DNA from 3 places in the Staphylococcus sp. NRL 16/872 genome. Region 3 is predicted to be linked to each of the others. Evidence: riboswitches for the same ligand, from Rfam matches in the RefSeq annotation. Region 3 holds a riboswitch; each other region holds the start of a gene.
What was found. Region 3 has a riboswitch for thiamine pyrophosphate ahead of MT340_RS02270 (thiamine phosphate synthase). Riboswitches for the same ligand answer to the same signal wherever they lie in the genome.
Positions count from the first base shown of each region.

Region 1: linked by a shared signal. The riboswitch ahead of tenA (thiaminase II) and the one ahead of MT340_RS02270 (thiamine phosphate synthase) in region 3 are both predicted to bind thiamine pyrophosphate.
Region 2: linked by a shared signal. The riboswitch ahead of MT340_RS01565 (3-oxoacyl-ACP reductase) and the one ahead of MT340_RS02270 (thiamine phosphate synthase) in region 3 are both predicted to bind thiamine pyrophosphate.

Region 1 is NZ_CP119327.1:856,383-862,303, forward strand. It holds gene fabZ (3-hydroxyacyl-ACP dehydratase FabZ) at 1-396, shown strand, start outside; gene MT340_RS04115 (YwpF-like family protein) at 445-888, opposite strand; gene MT340_RS04120 (single-stranded DNA-binding protein) at 1,075-1,473, shown strand; gene MT340_RS04125 (transglycosylase family protein) at 1,840-2,556, shown strand; TPP riboswitch at 2,649-2,750, shown strand; gene tenA (thiaminase II) at 2,832-3,521, shown strand; gene thiD (bifunctional hydroxymethylpyrimidine kinase/phosphomethylpyrimidine kinase) at 3,514-4,335, shown strand; gene thiM (hydroxyethylthiazole kinase) at 4,328-5,119, shown strand; gene thiE (thiamine phosphate synthase) at 5,120-5,758, shown strand; gene yidC (membrane protein insertase YidC) at 5,847-5,921, shown strand, end outside.
Region 2 is NZ_CP119327.1:323,872-329,792, reverse strand. It holds gene MT340_RS01575 (5,10-methylene-tetrahydrofolate dehydrogenase) at 1-1,202, opposite strand, end outside; gene MT340_RS01580 (5,10-methylene-tetrahydrofolate dehydrogenase) at 1-3, opposite strand, end outside; gene MT340_RS01570 (solute:sodium symporter family transporter) at 1,300-2,892, opposite strand; TPP riboswitch at 3,319-3,420, shown strand; gene MT340_RS01565 (3-oxoacyl-ACP reductase) at 3,543-4,292, shown strand; gene MT340_RS01560 (LLM class flavin-dependent oxidoreductase) at 4,386-5,687, shown strand.
Region 3 is NZ_CP119327.1:494,904-500,824, reverse strand. It holds gene MT340_RS02275 (pyruvate MFS transporter) at 1-779, opposite strand, end outside; TPP riboswitch at 1,118-1,227, shown strand; gene MT340_RS02270 (thiamine phosphate synthase) at 1,294-1,884, shown strand; gene thiO (glycine oxidase ThiO) at 1,877-2,992, shown strand; gene thiS (sulfur carrier protein ThiS) at 2,976-3,176, shown strand; gene MT340_RS02255 (thiazole synthase) at 3,178-3,945, shown strand; gene MT340_RS02250 (ThiF family adenylyltransferase) at 3,945-4,943, shown strand; gene uptA (undecaprenyl phosphate transporter UptA) at 5,055-5,669, shown strand; gene MT340_RS02240 (fructose-1,6-bisphosphatase) at 5,855-5,921, shown strand, end outside.

The sequences.
Region 1 (5,921 bases), 360 kb from region 3:
CCACACAGACAACCATTTTTATTAATTGACCGAGTGGTTGAATATGAAGAAGGTAAACGTTGTGTAGGTTTAAAACAAGTTTCAGGGAATGAACCATTTTTCCAAGGACATTTTCCAGATTACGCTGTAATGCCTGGTGTATTAATTACTGAAGCGTTAGCTCAAACAGGCGCAGTAGCTATGCTTAATAGCGAAGAGAATAAAGGTAAAATTGCTTTATTTGCTGGAATTGATAAATGTCGTTTTAAAAAACAAGTGACACCTGGGGATACTTTGTTATTAGAAGTTGAAATTACTAAAATTAAAGGTCCAATTGGTAAAGGTACGGCTAAAGCTACCGTTGATGGTCAACTTGCTTGTAGTTGTGAACTTACATTTGCAATCCAAGACGCATAATCGTAAAAAAGCACTCTTGATAGTTAATACTATCATAGAGTGCTTTTATTATTCTCGTTCAAATTTTTCTTCTTTTAGTTTAGGTTTAGATTGCATCATACGATTAAATGTAATTTTCAATTCTTCTCCTGATAAACCTTCATCCACTAATTGTTCTAATAAACTTTCGGCATATACTTGACGTAACGTATAAATATGACATTCAAATACGATAGACATTGTGGTATCGAAAGAAACTAAACTTTTGATGGTAGCGTCGAATAAAGCTGGATCATTGGACGGTCTAGTAATAACCACACGAATATCTAATAATGTTTGATCATTATAGTATTTTTTCATAGCTTCATAATGGGCATTTGAAATAACTACTTCTAATAACCAACCTGTTCCACTACTTTCTTTGTTAATAATAACGCCATCTTTTAATTCAAATTCAGTAATTCCACCATTTTCATTCACAATTTGAAAACGCACCGCTTTAAAAGTCTTCACTTAATCACATCCTAAAAATTTTGAAAATATGCAATAAATTAGAAATTATTTAATTAGTCATTTAATTTTTAACTATTTTCTTTAAATATAACAAATTTTGATTATAAATAGTAAATTTTTATTGAAAAATGGTGTTTTGACGTATACCTAAAATGTCATTAATATAAATTTAGAAGGAGGTGACACATGCTAAATAAGATAGTAATTGTAGGTCGTATGACTAAAGATGCTCAAATCTATGAAAAGGAAGAGGTGAAAATTGCTACCTTTAGCGTTGCAACTGAACGTAATTACAAAGACGATAATAATGAAATTGTTTGTGACTATATTTTTTGTAAAGCTTTTGGCAAAACAGCAACGAATATCGAAAAATATACTAGTCAAGGTTCATTAGTAGGTATCACTGGCCAGATGCGTTCACGCAAGTATGAAAAAGAAGGGCAAACGCATTTTGTAACAGAATTATATGTAGAAACTATAAAATTTATGTCCCCACAATCTAAAAATAACGAAATTCTCTCAAATAGCTCGTTTATTGAAGACACTTATCCCCTAGATAATCTAGACATTATTAATATTAATTAAATTCAAATCAACTCTCTAAACTTTAACTCCAATCTTTTCTATTTTATATATAACATCTTTCAATTATACTCAGAATCTCTCTTTATTGATTTCGATTAATAGGGAGAGGTTCTTAATTTTTGCGATAATTGTTTGAAAAATTTCAGTTTTATTACATACATAATAATCTAACGTATATTCTTCAAAACTGGCATGAAAGAACTGTAAACGAATTTTTAATTAATTTAAGAACGATTTTAATGTAATTCCTATGTAAAAAAGATACTTTCTTTTTTATTTGGCTGTAACTTGCGCTTGCTCTTCAGATGTTACAGTAGGGTTTGTAAATTAATTGATTAAGAAAAAATATTGGAGGGCATATACACTATGAAAAAGACTATTATTGCTTCAACATTAGCAGTAGGCCTAGGAGTAGCAGCTGGAAATGCGGGTCATGCAGATGCAAGTGAATCTCAAATCAATAAAGCTGAATTAGCACAACTAGCTCAATCAAATGATCAATCATTAAACAATAGCCCTATTCAACAAGGTGCTTATAATATGACATTTGATTATAATGGCTTCACTTACCACTTTGAATCAGATGGTAGTAATTGGAGTTGGGACTACAATCAATCAGGTCAAACTGGTCAATCTTCACAAGCAACACAACAACAAGGTGTAAGCCAACAAGCTTCAACTTCTAATAATCAAAGTTCAGGTAAAGTGGTAACTTCACAAACACAAACTAGTCAACAACAACCAACTCAAACTCAACAAGCACCACAAACAAATCAATCTCAACAACCACAACAAGCATCAACAAGTAACAATACAACAAATACAGCTTCAAGTGGTTCTTCAGTACATGTAAACGAACATTTACAACAAATCGCACAACGTGAATCTCGTGGTGATATTCATGCTGTCAACCCAAGTTCTGGTGCAGCAGGTAAATATCAATTCTTACAATCTACATGGGATACAGTAGCACCTGATGAATATAAAGGTGTATCACCAGCTCAAGCACCTGAAAGTGTTCAAGATGCTACAGCTGTAAAATTATATAATACTGAAGGCCCATCACATTGGGTAACTGCTTAAATTTGAAACAGCCGGAATATTTCCATTAATGAAATATTCCGGCTTTTTAATTGAAAAATGAATATCTGTTTGATAATGTAAAATTAATAAAATAAAACTACTAGGGGAGCCAACCACAATGGCTGAGATGAATGTTCAGACCCTTATAACCTGATTTGGTTAGTACCAACGTAGGAAAGTAGTTATGTAATTTTACATGCTTTTTAAAGGATGACTACATTTCTGCGTTGCTAGGTGGGAATGTAGTTTTTTTATATATTTAAGGAGGAATTATGATGAGCTTTTCAACTGAATTAAAAGAAGCATCACAACCAATTATTGAACAAATTTATAACGATGGATTTATTCAAGATTTATTAAAAGGACAATTATCTAAACAAGCTGTGCGTCAATATTTACGTGCAGATGCTTCATATTTAAAAGAATTTACTAATTTATACGCATTATTAATTCCTAAAGCGCCTACAATGACTGATGTAAAATTTTTAGTAGAACAAATTGAATTTATGTTAGACGGTGAAGTAGAAGCACATGAAATTTTAGCAGACTTTATTAATGAACCATACGAAGAAATTGTACGTGAAAAAGTTTGGCCACCAAGTGGAGATCATTACATCAAACATATGTATTACCATGCTTATGCTCATGAAAATGCTGCATATACAATTGCTGCAATGGCACCATGTCCATATGTCTATGAAGTCATAGCTAAAATGGCATTAGAAGACCAAAATTTAAATAGAGATGTCATTACTGCAAAATGGTTTGATTTTTATAGTACAGAAATGCGTCCATTAATTGAGGTGTTTGATCGCATGTTAGATGAACTAACAGAAAATTGTAGCGACCAAGAAAAAAATGATATTAAAGAAAGCTTCTTACAAAGTACAATTCATGAACGCAATTTCTTTAATATGGCATACATCGATGAAAAATGGAATTTCGGAGGAAAAGAACATGAATAAACCAAAAATTGCATTAACTATAGCAGGCACTGATCCATCAGGTGGTGCTGGTGTAATGGCAGATTTAAAATCATTCCATGCTTGTGGTGTCTATGGTATGGCTGCAATCACTAGCATTGTGGCTCAAAACACTAAAGGCGTTCAACATATTCATAATTTAGAGACTAGTTGGGTTAAAGAACAACTTGATAGCGTATTCGATGATGAATTACCACAAGCAATTAAAACAGGTATGATTGCTACGCACGAGACAATGGAACTTGTACAAGAATATTTAAAAAAACATTCTGATATTCCATACGTTATTGATCCTGTTATGTTAGCTAAAAGTGGTGACTCTCTAATGGATGATGCGACTAAAAAACATTTACAAAGTACGTTATTACCACTAGCTGATGTTGTAACTCCTAATATACCTGAAGCAGAAGAAATTACAGGTCTGAAAATCGATACTGAAGAAAGTATTCGTAAAGCAGGACACATCTTTATTAATGAAATTGGTAGTAAAGGCGTAGTGATTAAAGGTGGACATTCAGCTGATTTAAATAACGCTAAAGACTTCCTATTTACTAAAGACGACGTTTATACATTTGAAAATAAACGCTTTGATACGCCACACACGCATGGTACTGGTTGTACATTTTCAGCAGTAATAACAGCAGAACTTGCTAAAGGCAAATCAATTTATGAAGCGGTTAAAAAAGCTAAAGAATTTATTTCATTAAGTATTGAATATACACCTGAGATTGGCCAAGGTCGTGGACCAGTTAACCACTTTGCATATATGAAGAAAGTAGGATTAGATGATGAATAATTTAGAGAAATTAAGAAATGAAAATCCATTAGTTGTTTGTTATACCAATGATGTCGTTAAAAACTTTACTGCAAATGGTTTATTAAGTATTGGAGCAAGCCCAGCAATGAGTGAAGCACCTGAAGAGGCAGAAGAGTTTTATAAAGTGGCAGGCGCCTTATTAATAAATATTGGCACGTTAACTAAAGCCAACGAAGAAGATATTTTAAAAATTGGTAAAATCGCAAATCAACAAGGTACGCCGATTGTTTTTGATCCAGTAGCGGTTGGGGCTTCAACATATCGCAAACAATTTTGTCAAAAATTCTTATCTGAAGTTGAAGTGTCAGTGATTAAAGGTAATGCTTCAGAAATTTTAACATTAGTTGATCCAAATACAACGATGAAAGGCACAGATGGAGATGCTAATCTAGATGCTGTTACAATCGCTAAAAAAGCATATGAGAAGCTAAATACAGCCATTGTATTGACAGGTAAAGAAGATGTTATTGTCCAAGATAACAAAGTAGTTCAGTTATCAAATGGTTCATCGCTTTTAGCGAAGATTACTGGAGCTGGTTGTTTATTAGGTGGTTTAGTAGCAAGTTTCTTATTCAGAGAAACACACCCATCATTGCAAGTCCTTGAAGAAGCGGTAAGTTTCTATAATATTGCTGCTGAAATTGCTGAAAAGGATGAACAAGTTAAAGGACCAGGCACATTCCTATCTCATTTATTAGATGAAATGTTTCAATTAGAATATTCAACTTATGAACAACACGTCAAACGCTTAGAGGTGGAATAAATGTTTAAAGCGAGCGATTTAAATGTGTACTTTATATGTGGAACACAAGACGTTCCAGAAGGTAATGATATTCAAACTATTTTAAAAGAGGCACTTGAAGCAGGAATTACTTTATTTCAATTTCGTGAAAAGGGGCCAAAAGCTCTAGTAGGCGAAGATAAAGTGAAGTTAGCACAGCAATTACAAGCACTATGTCGTGATTATAATGTACCATTCTTAGTTAACGATGATGTTGATTTAGCAGAACAAATTGATGCTGATGGCATACATGTTGGCCAGGATGATGCTACAGTTGTTACTTTCGCTCAACGGTTTAATGAAAAGATTATTGGCTTAAGCGTAGGGAACGAGGAAGAATACAATCATTCAGATTTAACTCACGTCGATTATATTGGCGTAGGTCCTATGTACGCTACACCGTCTAAAGCAGATGCAAGTGAGCCTGTGGGTCCAGAGATGATCAAAACATTAAAAGAGATGAATCCTTCGTTACCTATGGTAGCTATAGGTGGTATTACTGAAGATAACGTAGGCCAAATAGCAGAAGCGGGAGCAGATGGTATTTCTGTTATTTCAGCAATTGCTAGAAGTCATAATATTGACAAGACTGTTACCAAATTTCAGAGTTATTTCAAATAAATATTAGTTTTTTTCTTTTTTTGTTTTCTAGTACACTCTGATTATGATAAAATAAGCCCTATGTGAATATATCAATAGAGGTGTAAAAATGAAGAAGAAAGCGTTACTACCTTTGTTATTAGGGGTAATGGTCTTTTTAGCTGGATGTGATTATTCTAAATCT
Region 2 (5,921 bases), 170 kb from region 3:
CATCCTTCATCCTCCTCTCTGTGGTCTTGTTTTTTACCTTCATGCGCTTCTTCATTATCTTCTTTATTTGAAGCGGATTGTTCTACTTGTTGTTGTGACTCATCTTGAGAAGCAGATTGTTGTTGTTCTTCCTCTTTCTGTTCTTCTTGTTCCGCTTCTTTATAACGATGATACTGGCGATATGAATACGTAATGCGACGAATTTTTTCTTCGTCCTCTACTGTAGATCCCATTGCTCCAGCCAGTAAGCCTAATGACGCTACAAACCATAAGAGTTTTAAATAATTTTGAAAAGTAAAATCCGGATTCGCACTTGTCCAATTATTAAATAAACTCACAGGTACAAATAGTGAAATACTGATAGATAGTAAAACATATAATATCACGTAATTCATTAATGTAATTAAAATTAATGTGAGCATCGTTGTAGCGTTATAAATATAACGATAAACCCGTTGAGATTTCGCTGTTTTACGTTCAAATAATTGATGTGCATAGAGTAACCAGCCTGCCATGCCTACGATAGCGATAATCATTAAAATAATAAATCGATAAATTGAATATTGAACACTTAATTCCCAAGGCATTGAAAAAATAGAAACATAGGTCCCTGTCGCAAATGCCACTGAAATAATTTTTTTAAAATTAAAGATATTCTTCCACGGTTCATTCGCCCGCGTTAACCCCAGTATAAGTTGAATCCACCCTAATATAAGGAAAGGATTGATATAGCGTTGTTTTGTACTATCATCCTCACTCGGCTCCACTGCTTTCGGACGAATAAATAGTGAAAATTTAGGGTGAGATTTAGGTTTGTCGTAATACAATTGCTCAATTAATGACGTAATACTGTTAACTAATTTACGTTCAAAATTAAACCAGCCTAATGAAGGCATCGATATCATTGCGATTTGTTGTTCACTATCAAAGTCACTAATAACGACTTTGTTACCTGAGATACTTGGTAAGTCGGTAATGCAAACGACGAAATCCCACTCATTTTGTTTCTTTAATTCAGCAGCTTTATCTATACTTGCGTACACATCTTCTGCTGAGCCGATTAATAAGTCGACTTTGGTTTCGAACTTCCAATCTACGTTGCTATTAATACGTTGTTGAAGTAAGCCTTGTATCTTGGGTATCGCACAGTCGACATGTTTACGTGCCACGCCCGGCGAAGGTACGAGTCCAATCGTGTACATTAAGTTAACTCCCTCCTTTTTTAAAAAAAATAAACGAAAAGTGTACGTTTAAAGTGGCAATCTACATTTAAACGTACACCCTATACATTGATATGTTTTATTTAGCAAGTACTAATGGTGAGAAGATGATATAAATAATCACAACTAAAGCTAAGATAATTGTGCCTGCAATATAGCGATATTTCCAAGGTGTTAGATCCACTTTAGCGTTATTTGTATTTAAATCAAATTCATTAGATGGTTTCAATTTATTGAAAATAAGTACAATGATTAAATCAATAAAGAAGATAACACTAAATGTATAGAGATAATTAATTTGTGGGAACATCAAGCTTACAGTGACATATAAAATAATATGCGTAAACAGTGCTACTTTAGCACCTAACTTAGAGGTACGTCTAGAGAAAAATGCCACAAGTACTAACACAAGAACGGGCATACTATAAACGCCGTTAAATTGTTGAACAATCGCATATAAACCACTTGGGAATAGTGAAATTAATGGAGAAAGTCCTACACAGATAGCACCAATGACTACTGTCGCAATATGACCTACGCGAGCTATGTGTTTGTCTGACGCTTTTTTACCAAAGAGTGGTTTATAGAAGTCATAGGTAAATAATGTCGTAGTACTGTTTAATGAACCTACGAAGGAACTTAAGATAGCACCAAAAATAACGGCACCAAAGAGACCTAATGACAAGTCTGGTAAAATACTTTGAATTAGCGCTGGATACGCATTGTCATTATTATCGATACCACCATTAAAATAGTTATAAGCAATGACACCCGGAATGACTGTGAAGATAGGTCCAAATATTTTAAAGATACTTAAGTAAATAGCACCTTTTTGTGATTCTTTTAAGTTTTTAGCTGCTAGTGCTTTTTGAACAATCATTTGGTTGGCACACCAGAAGAATAAGTTATTAAAAAACATACCAAAGAATAATGTTGGCCATGGCACGATATTTGAATCTACTGAGCCAAACGCGTTAAGTTTCTCAGGCGTGTGTTGAACGATATTGTCGAAACCTTTGACGAAACCGCCATCACCCACATGATGTAAGCCAATTAAAGTTACAATTAAACCACCAACAATTAACCCGATACCGTAAATAGAGTCACTGAATGCACTTAAAGATAAGCCACCTATAAAGAGATAAAGGACACCAATCACACCAATTGTTAATGAAATAATGATGGTTGCTGTCGTATTGCTTACACCTAAATAGTCGCCAATATGAAACATCTTATTAAAGACTAAAGAACCTGAATATAAAACAACAGGCATAAACGACACGACATACGTGAAAATAAATAAAATTGATACAAAACGCTTCGTAAATGTATCATATCTCATCTCTAAAAATTCAGAAATGGTAGAAACACCATAACGTAAGTATTTAGGAAGGAAGACCCAAGCGAGTAAGACTACCGCTACGGCAGCAGTAATTTCCCACGCCATAACCTCCATACCTTTTCCATAACTTTGACCATTCTGACCTACTAATTGTTCTGTTGATAGATTGGTCATGATAATCGTTGAAGCAATAGTGAAACCTGTTAAAGTATTGCCTCCCATAAAATAGCCGTCTGCACTATCGGTTTGTACTTTTTTCGATCGCCAATAAGCATAAACACTAATACCGATAACTACGCCTAAAAATAGCAAGACTGCTAGCCAATTCATACTTCTTTCGCTCTCCTTTAATAAATTTTGAATATTTTCCCAATATAAAAACAAACGTTAACTTCATATTTAACGTTTATATCCCCTTTTTTATCTTCGCTCCAGATTGAAAATTTTAAAAACAACTATTTATATTTAGTTCATATATATATTAAATTTACTTTTAATACTTTTTCAATCTTAAAACTTGTGCATTACCAATTTTAATGAATTTCAATATTTTTACAAATTTATTTTTAATCAATTTTGATTAATTAATTAACCTATGAAACTTATAAGAGCCTTTAATTTATTCGCTTTAAACTAAAAGATTTCCTAAAAGCAGACAAGATAGACGCAAATAGATAGCCTATCTTGCCCTACTTTTACTCTGCAATTACCTTGACTTCTAAATTCAAAAATTATACATTGTAAATATAGTATTAATATATGCACTAGGGGTGTTTTTTAACTGAGATGAGGCTTGTCCTCGAACCCTTTGAACCTGAACTAGTTCATACTAGCGTAGGAAAGTGTGGGATAAATTTTAGATGTTGATAGAGATTTTATGTCAAATCTCTTTTCTATATACATATCTATCATTTACGCAACTTTCCTAGCGAAGGTTGCGTATTTTTTTACTGTAAAAGAAAGTGATGGAGGCTTGTGCAATGGCAAGAACAGTATTAGTAACAGGCAGTGGCCGTGGTTTAGGCGCAGTCATCGTAAAAACATTAGTGTCTCAAGGATTTCAAGTTGTCATTAATTATAATAAGAGTAAAGAGACTGCTGAACAGTTAGCAACAGAATTAGGCGACAACGCAATCGCACTACAAGCAGACGTGACACAACGCGAAGAAGTGGAACGTTTAGTCAAAGAAGCAACCGCCCATTTCGGTCAAATCGATGTGGTTGTCAATAATGCGTTAGTCAATTTCAAGTTTGACCCAGTAGCACAAAAAGCATTTAAAGACTTAACTTGGGAAGATTACCAACAGCAAATTGATGGCACATTAAAAGCAGCATTTAATGTTACTCAAAGTGTAGTCCCTCAATTTATTGAACGTAACGCTGGTAGTATCATCAGCATCGGTACAAATTTATTCCAAAATCCTGTCGTGCCATATCATGAATATACAACAGCCAAAGCAGGCTTAATCGGATTTACACGCAACGTTGCTGCTGAATTAGGTCAATATGGCATTACGGCTAATATGGTTTCTGGTGGCTTATTAAAAACGACTGATGCCAGTGCTGTAACCACACCAGAAGTATTTGACTTGATTGCCCAAACGACACCATTACGCAAAGTGACTACACCTCAAGACGTGGCAAATATGGTAGCGTACTTAAGTTCTGAAGCCGCAAATGGCGTTACAGGACAAAACATTACAGTTGATGGTGGTTTAACAATGAACTAAAACTTTTGGAGTCGATAGTGACGTACTCAATGCACGCATTCTTCTCTATTTAATCAAAATCCCAACAACAAACTGGAGTGTTAGTGATTCATTATGAAGAAAGAGAAACAACAATTACACATTGGCATTTTAATTTACGGTTGTGGGCATCATCAGGCAGCTTGGCAACAATCTAATTCAAGCGTTGAACGTCTTGGTGATATTACGTATTATCAAGAGCTAGCTCAACTTTCCGAAAAAGGACTATTTGACGTCGTATTCTTTGCGGATAATCAAGCTTTCAATCCTGGTTTCACGACGATGCCGAGTTTCTGGTTTGACCCGCTCATTAACTTAACGGCTATTTCCCAGGTTACACATCATGTTGGTTTGGTACCCACTATCTCGAGTACATTTTCAAATCCATTTACGGCAGCGCGTCAGTTATTAAGTTTGGACCATATCACTGGTGGACGCGTCGGTTGGAATTTAGTGACTTCTATGACAGATGTGGAGGCTCAGAACCACAGTATGGAAGCATTGCCTGAGCATGCTGTTCGTTATGAAAAGGCGGACGAATTCGCCCACGTCGTTAATGAGTTGTTTGAGTCATGGACTACTGAGGACTTTCAACCTGATCGTGAAGCCGGCACGTTGATGGATACGACAACGATACAACCGCTTCACCATAAAAGTAAATATTTCCAAGTGCGTGGACCACTCACTACACCACAAAGTCCACAAGGAAAGCCCGTTGCTATGCAAGCAGGTTCATCTAACCACGGTATTGCATTAGCTACGAAATATGCTGATGCCGTCTATTCAGTAGCGTGGAATCTCAAACAAGCTCAACGCTATCGTGAAAGACTAGATGCTCAAATGAAACAAAATACAGATAACCCAAGATACATTAAAGTCTTTCCGGGATTAGTCACTTACGTGGGGCGTACGCATGAAGAAGCAGAAGCTAAAAAAGCAGAGCTAGATGCCTTACTTTCTGTTGAAACTGCTTTAAAACAGTTAAGTTTCTTTGTCCAACAAGATTGTAATCAATGGGAACTAGACCAACCCGTTCCTGAATTACCCCCACTTGAAGAATTTAGTGGACCTAAAGGTCGTTATGAAACCATCCTTGAAATCATTAATGACAAACAACCGACTGTTCGTGAATTACTTGGCTATTTAAATGCTGGAGGCGGTCATTTAACTTTAGTCGGCACACCTGAAGAAATCGTAGACGAAATGGAGCATTGGTTCAACGAAGGTGTCGCAGATGGGTTCAATTTAATGCCACCTTCCCTCCCACATAGCTTAAAAGACTTTGTAGATTTAATCGTTCCTGAATTACAACGTCGTGGTTTATATCGCACAGCGTACACAGGACATACCCTGAGAGATCACTTAGGGTTAAATTAGAAATTCAATAGAGCTTATTGATAAAGTTCTTAAAACTATTAAGACTGAAAGAGTTTACCTACAGTCTTAAGACATTCATTATTATCCAAATTATCCAATTCAAAATTCATTTATCCCATATCCAATTTATTAATTCATATAATAGAAATTAACATGAAGGCGATGATGCTAACTTAGGAGCACCATCGCCTTATTTTTTCCATAATAAAAGCGAGCCGTTTTTTCAGGCTCGCC
Region 3 (5,921 bases):
TATTGTTCAGTTAAATACGTAGGTAACCAAATTAAGAATAAAGCAATAATAAACTGAACGACAAAGTATTGACCTGCAATCGCATAGAAACTTAAACGACGGAAGAATTGATTCCAAGGTGGAAGTGATTTACTTGTTTGAACTAAATCACGATTCTCCATGATATATCTTTTTTCAGCCTCATTTACCATACGATGATGTTCTGGTAAATCTTTCGCGATAATCCCCCATAAAATCGCAATAAGGATACCTACTGCCCCGAAGATATAAAATACTGCTTGCCAGTTAAATGCATTTACAATGGCAATAGTAATAATTGGTGCTAATACGGGTCCAAAATATGAACCTGCAAGTAATGCACTTGATGCTCTTCCCTTTTCATCTTTTGAGAACCAAGTTGAATTAAATACGGCATTAGATGGATACATTGGTGCTTCCCCAATACCAAATAAGAAACGTACTAAGAATAATAAACCGTGATGTTTAATCATTCCTGTAAAGATTGTAAAAGCACTCCACCATACTAATGCGACTGAAATCATTTTACGTGGACCAAACTTCTCCGCTAACATTCCCGAAGGCACTTGCATTAAAGCATAACCAAGTGAGAAGAATGAAGCTAACAATCCAAACTGTTGCTTGTCCATATGTAAATCTTTCATCATTTGTGGTGCAATATATGAGATATTTGATCTATCCATATACGCGATAACTCCGATAATAAAAAACAATAGTGCGAACATCCAACGCACATTACTCTTTCTTTGTCCTTGACCCATGTTACTGTCCTACTTTCATTTATATTTGTTGATTCTAAATTAATGTTGTCGTACTAAATGATTACGTAGTTTTGAACGTACTTTAGATCCTCCTTCTTCTAACAGTAATTTCAATATTGATTACTTATTTTTAATTATATTATCACTTAGTGTAAACGTTTACAATATAATTTTAATATTTTTTTATTAAATTGTACTTGTTTGTATTCTTTGTTTTATCATTTTGAAAAGGGCGTGTCATAGTTGCTTTGGATTAAGATTTGAACTCTAATCAAAAAAACTGTAGAATGAAATTGAATTAAAACGCTATGAGTTATTTTATAAATGAATAAACATTTATCATCCACTGGAAGTGCCTTTGTTTAAGGCTGAGAGTAAAGAACGAACTTTATAATTCCTGGAACCTGATCCAGTTTGTACTGGCGTAGGAAAGTGGCGCAAAGGATATCGTAAAGTTAAGCTGAACGCTATTTCCCTACAAGGGCAATAGCGTTTTTTTATTGTTCAAGGGGTGATGCATATATTTATTGCAATAACAAGTTACAAAGATTTAACGGACAAGGATTTACAACATTTCTTAGCTATAGCTAAAGGCATAGACGGATTACTCTTTCGTACCCCTATGTCACACGAAGCGTTATTCAACTTCATCACTCGACTATTAGAGGCTGGCTTTCCTAAAGAGAAAGTGATCATTCACAGTGATACTGAATTACTAGAATCCTTAACACTGTCACGCTTGCATTGTCGTGAAATGGATTCAAATGCTTTCGACTATAAACAACTACACCCAAATGTCGAAGTCAGTATGTCGACTCATTCCAAGCAATCTGTGGAGCAAGCTTATGAACATGGTCTTGATTATGTGTTTTATGGCCACATTTTCAAAACGCCATCTAAACCAAATCAACAGCCACGATCACAGGATGAAATCAATGACGTTTTACGTTTGCCAATACCTATTTATGCGATTGGTGGCATCACTAAAGAAACGATTCACCAATTACCTAATGGGTTTGCTGGTATATGTGCAATTTCTTTCTTTATGAACGCATCTTTACAACAAATCGAACAGTTACGAAAGGAGTGGTTGAAAGATGCATGATGTTCTTATTATTGGCTCAGGTGTGATTGGTATGTCTATTGCACGACATTTAAGTCAATCACAAATGGATGTCGCGATTGTCGACAGAGATGTTCCTGGTAAACATGCTTCTTATAAAGCAGGCGGTATGCTAGGTGCACAAAATGAATTTACTGAAGATACGGATTTATTTAGACTCGCGCTTGAATCGCGCTCACTTTTCCCAGAACTGTGTGAAACATTGCAAGATGAAACAGGCATCGATATTCAATATCAACCTTCAGGATTAATCAAAGTTGCTAATCGTCCTGAGGATGTTGAAAGTTTAAGACAACAATATGACTTCTTAAGTACTATGGACCCAAGTGTAGTGGAATTATCTGATGAGGATTTAATCGATTTAACGCATGGTCATGTTACATCAAGCGAAATGGCTATCTACATTCCAAATGATGGACAAATCAATGCCAATCATTATACGAAAGCACTTTTTAAATCACTGCAACAGCGCGATATTCATCGTTATTATGAAACTGAAGTGTTTAGTGTTGAACGTCAAAATGGCTACTATGAGGTGTCTACTTCAGAAGGTCAATTAGTTGCTAAGAAAGTGATTGTCGCTGGTGGTGCGTGGAGCTCTAAATTATTAGAACACTATCAACTTCCACGCAAAGTAGTTGGTGTCAAAGGCGAAGTATTACTTATTGAACATGACAGCCTAGATTTGAAAGAAACGATCTTTATGACGAATGGTTGCTATATTGTGCCGAAACAACCAAATCGTTTCCTTATCGGTGCAACAAGTGAATTTGATAATTATTCTGTCGGTAATACTAATCAAGGTGTCTCATGGTTGCATCAATACGCCAATGAACGTGTTCCTGAATTGGCACAAGGTAAGGTCATTAAGCAATGGTCAGGCGTACGTCCTTATACTGATGGCGAATTGCCTATCATGGACCGCATCGACGATGGTTTATATGTCATTTCAGGTCATTACCGTAATGGTATTTTACTTTCACCTGTCATAGGACGAGATATCGCAAACTGGCTATTCACTGGCGTTAAACCACGCAATTACGAGTCATTTAATGTCTCAAGGAGGTCAAATAATGAAGTGTATCATTAATGGTGATACGTTCACATTCGACGCAGAACAGTCGATTACTCAAGTGCTTCACTCACTTGAATTAGACCCTGAACGTGTCATTGTCGAGCATAATAAAACATTAATTAAACAAGAAGACTATGATAACCACACTGTACGTGAAGATGATCAATTAGAATTATTAGAATTTGTTGGAGGCGGATAAAATGTTTAAAATCGGATCATTAGAATTACAATCTCGTTTATTATTAGGTACTGGTAAATTTGAAAATGAGGACATCCAAACACAAGCGATTAAAGCATCAGAAACAAACGTCCTTACATTCGCAGTAAGACGTATGAACTTATACGATAAAAACTTACCTAACCCACTTGCAAATATTAATTTAAAAGATTTCATCACTTTCCCAAATACTGCTGGTGCTAAAACAGCCGAAGAAGCCATTCGTATCGCAGAAATCGCGAAACATGCTGGCGTATGTGACATGATTAAAGTAGAAGTCATTGGTGATGATGAAACATTATTACCAGATCCTTTTGAAACATACGAAGCTTGTAAAGTGTTATTAGAGAAAGGTTATATCGTATGTCCTTACATTTCTAATGACATAGTCCTAGCGAAACGTTTAGAAGAATTAGGCGTGCATGCCGTTATGCCACTTGCTTCTCCAATCGGTACAGGACGTGGTATCAACAACCAATTGAACCTTAGCTATATCATTAAAAATGCTAATGTTCCAGTTATCGTTGATGCTGGTATTGGCTCTCCTAAAGATGCATGTCATGCGATGGAATTAGGCGCTGACGGAATCTTATTAAATTCAGCTGTTTCAGGTGCGAAAGATCCAGTAAAAATGGCAGAAGCGATGAAATTAGGCATTGAAGCTGGTCGCTTATCTTATGAAGCTGGTCGAATTCCAGTGAAATATACTGCACAAGCATCAAGTCCAACTGAAGGATTAGGATTCTTATAATGCAACGCTACAATCGTCAAATGCGTTTTTATGCTTTTGGTGAACATGGGCAACACGCCCTATCGAATGCAAAGATTTTAATACTTGGAGCCGGTGCATTAGGTAGCCATGTGGCAGAGCTATTAGCCCGCATGGGTGCCCATCACTTGGCCATTGTTGACATGGATATAGTGGAAGAATCCAATCTACATCGTCAAGCGTTATATACAGAAGATGACGCTACAAACTTGGTGCCGAAAGTACATGCCGTTAAAGAAAAATTGTCTCATATTAATTCCAATGTTGAGGTACAAGCATTTTACCAAGAAATTGATTCTACTAATATAGAGGATATTCTGAATAAGGTGAATCCTGACATTGTCATTGACGGCATGGACCATTTTAAAATTCGCTACCTTATTAATGAAGTATGTCACAAACACCACATCCCTTGGGTGTATGGCGCTGCAGTTGGTAGTAAGGGCACAGTCTATGGTATCGATTTTGAGGGGCCTTGCTTAAAATGTTTATTAAAACGTATGCCTTCTACTGGCGAAAGTTGTGCCATTAATGGCGTCTTGCCTCCTGTCATTACACAAGTGGCAAGTTATGAAGTATCCGAAGCCATTTGTTATTTATCTGGAAAAGGCTTTTCCAAAAAATTACTTACGATTGATGCGTTCGATATTAACTTCAAAGCCATGAATGTCGATATCTTGAAAGACAGCGACTGTGAGGTTTGTGAACAGCAACATTACGAATTATTAGAAACGAAACAACAACAACACATTGAAAGTCTTTGTGGTAAAACGTATCTCTTTAGATACCAACCTGCTGTCTTTGAACATGCTGAATATTTCCCGGGTGATATGGTGAAATCGACTTCATTTGCGAAACTCATTCAGGATAAAGATTACGAAATCACCCTATTTAAAGATGGACGCATGAATGTTTATGGTGTCGAAGATGATGAAGAAGCAAATCAACTGTATCATCGCTATTTAAAAGCTCTTAAATAATAACCTTTTAGGTTTATACAAGCAATTCATAGTAAATTTTATTATAATGAATTTACTATGAATTTTTTATTATAGTTTAAAGCTTAAAATTAAAGGAGTTCTTTATAATAAATGGAACAGTTAATTACCGATTTTATAAGTAAATGGGGCTATGCAGCAATATTTATTCTTATCTTGTTAGAGAATGTGTTGCCTGTTGTCCCTTCTGAAATTATATTGACATTTGCGGGTTTAATGTCAGTTAAATCTGGCTTATCTATTCCGCTTCTATTCCTTATTTCAACGATTGCTTCATTGATTGGCTTATTAATCTTGTATTATATTTGTCGTTTAATCAGAGAAGAAAGTATTTATCGCTTTGTTGATAAACATGGAAAATGGTTCAAATTGAAAGGTAAAGACGTCAAGCGTGCCAACGATTGGTTTAAACGCTATGGCGCATGGGCTGTCTTATTATGTCGCTTCATCCCAGTTTTACGTGTGTTAATTACCATTCCTGCCGGTATCAATAAAATGAATGTGGTTACATTCACTGTCTTATCATTATTAGGTACAACGATTTGGAATTTTGCGCTTATTTTATTAGGCCGTTTATTAAGTGACAGCTTCGACGCATTAATGGCTGGTTTACACACTTATTCTTACATCATGTATGTCATTATCTTCTTAGCTATCTTGTACGTACTATATGTCATCTTCATTAAAAATAGAAAACGTTCAAGATAATCAGAGATAACGTATACCATTCGTGTAGTTTCAACCTGCATGGATGGTTTTTTATTTTAATTTCGACAATTTAAGCATCCCCATTGAAAAAAAGGTACTTTTTAAAGATAATTTATGTAAGCGGTTTTATGTTTTGCTGCCTTTTTAAAAAACAAACGATAATGTCACACAGGAGTGAAAAACGAATGACTCAAACAACTGAAAGTGAATTAAGAAAGAAATATTTAGATTTATTGTCTCAACAATTTGATA